One region of the Streptomyces sp. NPDC001606 genome, then DNA from elsewhere that is predicted to be linked to it. Evidence: riboswitches for the same ligand, from Rfam matches in the RefSeq annotation. Region 1 holds a riboswitch; each other region holds the start of a gene.
What was found. A riboswitch is a leader RNA that binds a small molecule or an ion and turns the genes downstream of it on or off. The one in region 1 is predicted to bind cyclic di-AMP.
Positions count from the first base shown of each region.

Region 2: it holds a riboswitch for cyclic di-AMP, as region 1 does, so the genes downstream of both, ACWCV9_RS36710 (M23 family metallopeptidase) here and ACWCV9_RS21070 (C40 family peptidase) in region 1, are expected to answer to the same signal.
Region 3: it holds a riboswitch for cyclic di-AMP, as region 1 does, so the genes downstream of both, ACWCV9_RS24620 (M23 family metallopeptidase) here and ACWCV9_RS21070 (C40 family peptidase) in region 1, are expected to answer to the same signal.

Region 1 is NZ_JBSFHC010000011.1:120,821-123,074, forward strand. Features, by position in the region: gene pcrA (DNA helicase PcrA) at 1-568, opposite strand, end outside; cyclic di-AMP (ydaO/yuaA leader) riboswitch at 832-1,004, shown strand; gene ACWCV9_RS21070 (C40 family peptidase) at 1,012-2,254, shown strand, end outside.
Region 2 is NZ_JBSFHC010000036.1:3,648-5,901, reverse strand. Features, by position in the region: gene ACWCV9_RS36715 (aldo/keto reductase) at 1-142, opposite strand, end outside; gene ACWCV9_RS36710 (M23 family metallopeptidase) at 216-1,247, opposite strand; cyclic di-AMP (ydaO/yuaA leader) riboswitch at 1,257-1,432, opposite strand; gene ACWCV9_RS36705 (PP2C family protein-serine/threonine phosphatase) at 1,691-2,254, opposite strand, start outside.
Region 3 is NZ_JBSFHC010000014.1:115,153-117,406, reverse strand. Features, by position in the region: gene ACWCV9_RS24625 (M16 family metallopeptidase) at 1-383, shown strand, start outside; cyclic di-AMP (ydaO/yuaA leader) riboswitch at 644-807, shown strand; gene ACWCV9_RS24620 (M23 family metallopeptidase) at 820-1,563, shown strand; gene ACWCV9_RS24615 (GntR family transcriptional regulator) at 1,761-2,254, shown strand, end outside.

The DNA.
Region 1 (2,254 bases):
AGACCAGGGCCATCAGGCGCTTGCTGTCGGCGGCGTCGTAGATCGAGAACGACGAGGTGAAGCCGAGCTTCTTCGACTCGCGGCGCAGGATGCGCACGCACGCGCTGTGGAAGGTCATCACCCACATCGCTTTCGCGCGCGGGCCGACGAGCTGCTCCACGCGCTCCTTCATCTCGCCCGCGGCCTTGTTGGTGAAGGTGATCGCGAGGATCTGGCCGGGGTGGACATGCCGCTCGCCGAGCAGGTGCGCGATGCGGTGGGTGAGCACGCGGGTCTTGCCGGAGCCGGCCCCGGCGACGATGAGCAGCGGGGAGCCGGCGTGCACGACCGCGGCGCGCTGGTTCTCGTTCAGCCCCTCCAGGAGGGCCGCCGAGTCGATGGCGGGACGCGGGGCGCCGTCGCGGTAGTAGGAGTCCCGGTCCGGCGGCACGTCGAACTTCCCGCCGAACAGATCGTCCGGAAGCGGCTCCGGAGCGTGATCGTCCTCGGTCGGCGGCGGGGGCTCCTCCTCGTGCCCACGCGGGGGCTGGAGGTCCGCCAGGAAGCTGTCGTCAAAGAGGCTGCTCATCGCTCTCCGAGTCTAGGGTGCCCCACCGACAACCGGTCGCCGTCCCCGGAACTCGGCCGGCCGGCGACCCCGCCGACCACGGCCCGCGTGGCGCCCGTCGACCGCTCACGCTGCGGAAGCGCCTGCTCACGCGCGTAGACAAGTGCCCCTCAGGTCACGGAAATGTATCGGACATACCTCGCACCAACCTTCACAGGACGCACACGAGTTGGCTAGGTTGCCGTCAGGCCGCACGACCCCTCTCCGGCGAACCTCGCCGGGCCGCGCGGCCTCCGCCGAATCCGGCGCGCCCCGCACGGTGCCCGGAGCCGGGGACCCACCGATCCTGGGGTGAATCGGCCGACCTCCCGCCCGGGACGACGCCGTAGGGCAACCCTTCCGAAGCACCCGCCCGAACCCGACAGCTAACCCGGTAGGCGGCGCGTTGGAAGGAGTCGCCTCTTTTGGCGTCGCACCGCAAGCCGTGGCCCGGCGGCACCCATGGACCGGGCCTGCGCGGCCCCGCCCTCGCCACCGCCGCGTTCACCTCCGTGGCCGTCCTGTCCCACACGGCCGAGGCCGTCCCCGCCCCCGACGGCAGGCCGAGCCTGGAGGAGATCGAGAAGAAGATCGACGAGTTCTACCGCCGCGCCGACTCGGCCGCGGAGGCGGAACCGGCGGCCCGGCAGCGCGCACGCTCGCAGGAGTCGGCGGCAGCCCGCCAGCGAGCCCGCGCGGAGGCGGCGGAGGCCGCCCGGCAGGGGGCGGGCCCGGAGCAGCCGGGAGCCGCCCGGCAGGGCACGCGCTTCGAGGAGCCGGGAGCCGGCCGGCAGGGGGTCTATTCCGCTTCCGCGGAGGCGTCGGCCGCGCGGCAGCCGGCGCACACGGCGGAAGCGCGCCGGGGCGACCCGGGCCAGGACGACCCGCGCGCGGGGGGCGCCCGGCCCGCGGGACGGCACGCCCGGGCCCGCGCGGGCCTGGTGCCGTTCGCCACGGCGCCGGACGTGGCCGCTTCGCTGCTCGCGGAGTTCCCGCAGGACCACTTCGCGCCGAGCCGGGTGATGAACCGGCTGGCCTCGCGCGTGAAGGACGCGGCGGAGCGGACCAGGGCCACCACCGGCGGGAACGCGCGCGGCCGGGACGCGGGCGGCGAGATCACCGATGCGGGCCCGCGGGGCGAGCGCCCTGGCACGCGCATGACGGCCGACCTGGGCGCGGCGACATCGGCTGCCGCCGACCTGGGTGCGCCGATACCGGCTACCGCCGACCTGGGCGCGGCGACATCGGCTGCCGCCGCCCCGTACGACGTGAAGACCGCCAAGGCCGCCGTCCAGCGCAAGCTCGCCACCGCGCGCGAGCTGCTGTCCCGGCTGACCGCCGAGGCGGACGCCCGCTCGGCCGCGCTCGCCGGGCGGAAGCGGGCAGAGGGTGCCGGTCCGGCGTACGGCGCCCAGGTCACCCGGGCCGAGCTGGCGGTCGCCTTCGCCCGCGCCCAGATCGGCAGGCCATACGTGTCCGGCGCCAGCGGCCCCGGCTCCTACGACGCCTCCGGCCTCACCCAGGCCGCCTGGAAGGCCGCCGGCGTCACCCTTCCGCGCTCCGCCCGGGACCAGGCGGCCGCCGGCACGCCCGTGCCGCTCGCCGACGCCCGCCCCGGCGACCTGGTCTTCTTCTACGACGACAGCAGCCATGTCGGCCTCTGCACGG
Region 2 (2,254 bases), on a different contig from region 1:
TGAAGTTGCCGCCGGCGGCCGTGTAGGCGTCGAGGACGGCGAAGGAGGTGTCCTCGTCGGCGGTCCAGCCGAAGACGTTGCCGCCGAGGGCGAGCGGGAAGACCTCGAGGTCGGAAGAGCCGAGTGTGCGCAGTGAAGTCATGATCAATACCAACGCCGGCGGGAGGAAGCTCATTCCTCCGCCGGCGCCGTGTTCACCCGGAAAGCCGGGCCTGTCAGGGGTTGAGGCCCTTGTCGCGCAGCCAGGCCATGGGGTCGATGGCGGTGGGCTGGCCGTCCGGGTGGACCTCCAGGTGCAGGTGCGGGCCGGTGACGTTGCCGGTCGCGCCGACGCGGCCGATGACGTCGCCGGTGTTCACCTGCTGGCCGACCGAGACGTTGATCGAGGACTGGTGGCAGTACCAGAGCTGGGTGCCGTCGTCGAGGGTGATGACCGTGCGGTAGCCGTAGGCACCGGCCCAGCCCGCCTCGGTGACCTTGCCGGCGTGCACCGACTTGATGAGGGTGCCGGTGGGGGCGGCGAAGTCCAGGCCGGTGTGGTAGCCGGAGGACCACATGGAGCCGGGCTGCCCGAAGGTGCCGGTGATCGTGTAGGACACGACCGGCAGCGAGTACTGCTTGGCCAGCTCGGCCAGGCGCTTGGCCTCGGCCTCCTTCTTGGCGTCGGCCTCCGCCTTCTGCTTGGCGGCGGCGGCCTTGGCGGCGGCGGCCTGCTCGGCCTTGGCGGCCGCGGCGGCGGTCTGCTTCTCGGAGGCGGCGAGCGCGGCGATGGTGGCCTTGCTGTCGGCCTGCCCCTTCTGCTGCTCGGCCTGGGCCATGATCCGGTTGCGCAGGGCCTCGCCCGCGCCACCGCTCTGCCCGGCCTCGGCCGAGGCCACACCGACGTTGCCGAGCGTGCCGGTGGCGTCCTTGGGGGCGTCGGCGGAGTCGCCGCCGAAGAGGTGCTCGACGGAGTCCAGGTCCGGCATGGAGACGGAGACCGGCACCTTGCCGGGGTTGGCGCTGGCCATGCCGCCCGCGCCGACGGCGGCCATCACACCGACACCGAGGACGGTGGAGCTGCGCGCGAAGCCGCCGCGCTGCTTGGCGACGCGGTGCCGGCCGCGGACCGGAGCGACGGACTCCGCAGTGGGGTTCCACTCCTCCCAGGGGCCGTCCTCGGCGGCGGGGGAGCCGTATCCGAAGGTGTCCGTCTCGCGCTGAGCGGGTATGAACGGGGCTTCTGGGGCAGGCCGGTTGGACGCCACGCGGGCGCGCTCCTTTCCTTCCTCCGCCTACCGGGTTAGCTGACGGGTTCGGAGCAGGAAGGTCTCCTACGCGCGTAAACCGATCGTGGGCCGAGTCCGCTCAGCAAGTCCACGACGGTGTCCGCGTGATTCACCCCAAGGTGGTGGTTCCCCGGTTCCCTTACGGGATTCGGCGCGTGCGCACGGAGCCGCCTCTTGTGACGGCTGGGACGACCGCGCTGCGTTATCGAACGTTAATAGACCTTGCGGTTACTTTCCAAGCCCGTCCAGCTTGATCGTTAACCTTTTATGCCGGCACTTAAGGGTCACAAGACCTGCAAACCGGGCGAGTTGACGGCAGCTCGGCCACCGTTCAGGAGTCACAGCGTTTTTGATGGTGACTCAGATGTTATGCGCACGGAGTCGCCCGGTCACTCACCGTGAGGCCCCCTGCGGGGAGACCCTCAGGGGTGCCGTACGGCGAGCAGCGCCATGTCATCCGCCATCCCGCCCCCGGAGTGCCTGCGCACCTCGTCCGCGAGCCGCCCGAGCAGCGCGCCCGGACCGGCGAAGGTACGGCCGGCGAGCCGCCGCTCGGGGTCGTAGAACCGGCCGTGGGCGTCCCGGGCCTCGGACAGCCCGTCGGTGTAGAGCAGCAGGGTGGCCCCGCCCGGAAAGGCCGCCTCCAGCACCCGGTCCGGCCACTGCCCGAGATCGCCCATGCCGAGCGGCAGCGCGGGCTCGGGCCCGGCCAGTGTGCGCACCGCGCCGTCGGCGTACAGCAGCAGCGGCGGCGGATGGCCGCGGTTGACGACCCGGACGAGCCCCTCGCCGTGCGGAAGTTCGGCCAGTACGGCGGTGGTGAACCCCTCGAAGGCGTCGATACCGTCCCGCCGGGCGCCCTCACGGGCCAGCGCCCGCTCCAGCCGCTGCGCCACCTCCTCCAGCGTGGCCTCCTGCTCGGCCGCCTCCCGGAACGCGCCGATCACCACGGCGACCGCAGCGACGGCACCCAGCCCCTTGCCCCG
Region 3 (2,254 bases), on a different contig from region 1:
GCTCGGTGGACACCCCGAACACCGGCCCGGCCCTGGACGACCTGTGGAAGGTGCTGCGCACCCTCGCGGCGGAGGGCCTGACCGACGCCGAGCGGGACGTCGCCGTGCAGAACCTGGTCGGCGTGGCGCCGCTGAAGTACGAGACGGCGGCGGCCGTCGCGAGCACCCTGGCCGACCAGGTCGAGCAGCACCTGCCCGACGACTTCCAGGCCACGCTGTACCAGCAGCTGGCCGCGACGGGCACGGTGGAGGCCACGGCGGCCGTCGTGAACGCCTTCCCGGTGGACCGCCTGGTGACCGTGCTCGTCGGTGACGCCGCGCAGATCAAGGCGCCGGTCGAGGCGCTCGGCATCGGTGAAGTCACCGTGGTGGCGGCCGACTAGCCGAACGCCGCGCGGCGGCCGGCCATGGCCCGGCGGCAGTGCACGGGCGTGGGGCCCTGACGACCTACGGGCCGTCAGGGCCCCACGGCATTCCCGGCTGTTGCACCGTGTTCCCCAGATGCCCGGTTTGGGACGGAGGTTGCCCGTCTGCCCTGTGGGATGCACTACAAAAGCGGTGATCCGTTTGGGGTTTGACTTCGCCGCCCCTTAGCGTCGTCCGGGCTGTTCGTCGGTAGACAGTGCGCCGCGCCCGCGGCACCGGACAGCCATCGCCGAGTCCCCGTACGGCGCGAGCCAGGGGAGCCGGGGACCCACAGCAGTCCCTGGGGTGAATCGGACGCCCGCGCGTGAGCGAGGGGGTCCGTAGGAGACCTTCCTGCTCCGAACCCGTCAGCTAACCCGGTAGGCGAGAGGGAAGGAAAGGAACAGCCACTTCATGGCGTTCATGTGCGCCACCGGGAAGCACCGCAAGCCCGGCCGGGTCAAGCGCACCACCGCTCAGGCGGCCGGTGTCGCGGCCCTCACCACCACCGGGGTCATCGGCACCCTCGCGGCCTCCCCGGCGCTCGCCACGGAGAACTCCGTCGAGCAGACCGGCCTCACCCCGGTCCTCACCGTCAGCGACGACGTCGCCCGGCACATCGACGCGCAGGCGGCCGCCCAGAAGGAGGCCGCGCAGCAGCAGGCGGTCGAGCGGGCGGCGGCGCAGAAGGCCCAGCAGGAGCGCGTGGCCGCGGCCCGTGCCGCCCGCGCGGCCGAGCGCGCGCGGCTGAACGCCTTCGTCGCGCCGATAGCGCACTCCTACGTCTCCACGGGCTACAAGGCCAGCAGCTCCCTGTGGTCCTCCGGCTCGCACACCGGCATCGACTTCCACGCGGCGACCGGCACGCCCGTGCTCGCGGTCGGCTCCGGCACCGTCGTCTCCACCGGCTGGGGCGGCGCGTACGGCAACCAGATCGTGATCCGGATGGCCGACGGCATGTACACCCAGTACGGGCATCTGTCGTCCATCGGCGTCACGGTCGGTCAGAAGGTCACCCCGGGCCAGCACATCGGGCTGTCCGGCGCGACCGGCAACGTCACCGGACCGCACCTGCACTTCGAGGCCCGTACGACCCCGGAGTACGGCTCCGACATCGACCCCGTCGCCTACCTCCGCTCGCACGGTGTGAGCGTCTGACCCGGCCTCGCCCGGCATCGGCGGCCCCGGCCCATCGGCCGGGGCTTTCGCCGTTTTTCGCAGTGTCCGCCTGATCCGCTGTCCAAAAAATATCCCTGGATTCCGGCTCGCCGTCGGAAATTCCGGCTCATTGCAATAGAGTCACGGAACACACGTCCATCGTCGACGTTTCACGGGGATTAAGGCGGAGGTCGGTCATGCGTATTCCGGCGCACTCGGTGTGCACGGCCATCCGGGACGACATCGTCGCGGGTGTCTACGAGCGCGGCGGCCGCCTCACCGAGGAAGTCCTGGCCCGCCGTTACGGCGTTTCCCGCGTCCCGGTCCGCGAGGCGCTGCGCACCCTGGAGGCCGAGGGCTTCGTGGTGACCCGCCGGCACGCGGGCGCGTGCGTGGCCGAGCCGACCGAGCAGGAGGCCGCCGACCTGCTGGAGATGCGGATGCTGCTGGAGCCGCTCGGGGCGGCGCGGGCCGCGCAGCGGCGCACCGAGGCCCATCTGAAGGTGCTGCGCGGCCTCGTCCGGCTGGGCCAGGAGCGGGCCCGGCGAGGTCACAGCGAGGATCTGCGCTCGCTGGGGGGCTGGTTCCACGAGACGCTCGCCCAGGCGTCCGGCAGCCCCTCGCTGACCTCGATGCTCACCCAGCTGCGGCACAAGATCGCCTGGATGTACACGGTGGACGCCCCGCCGAG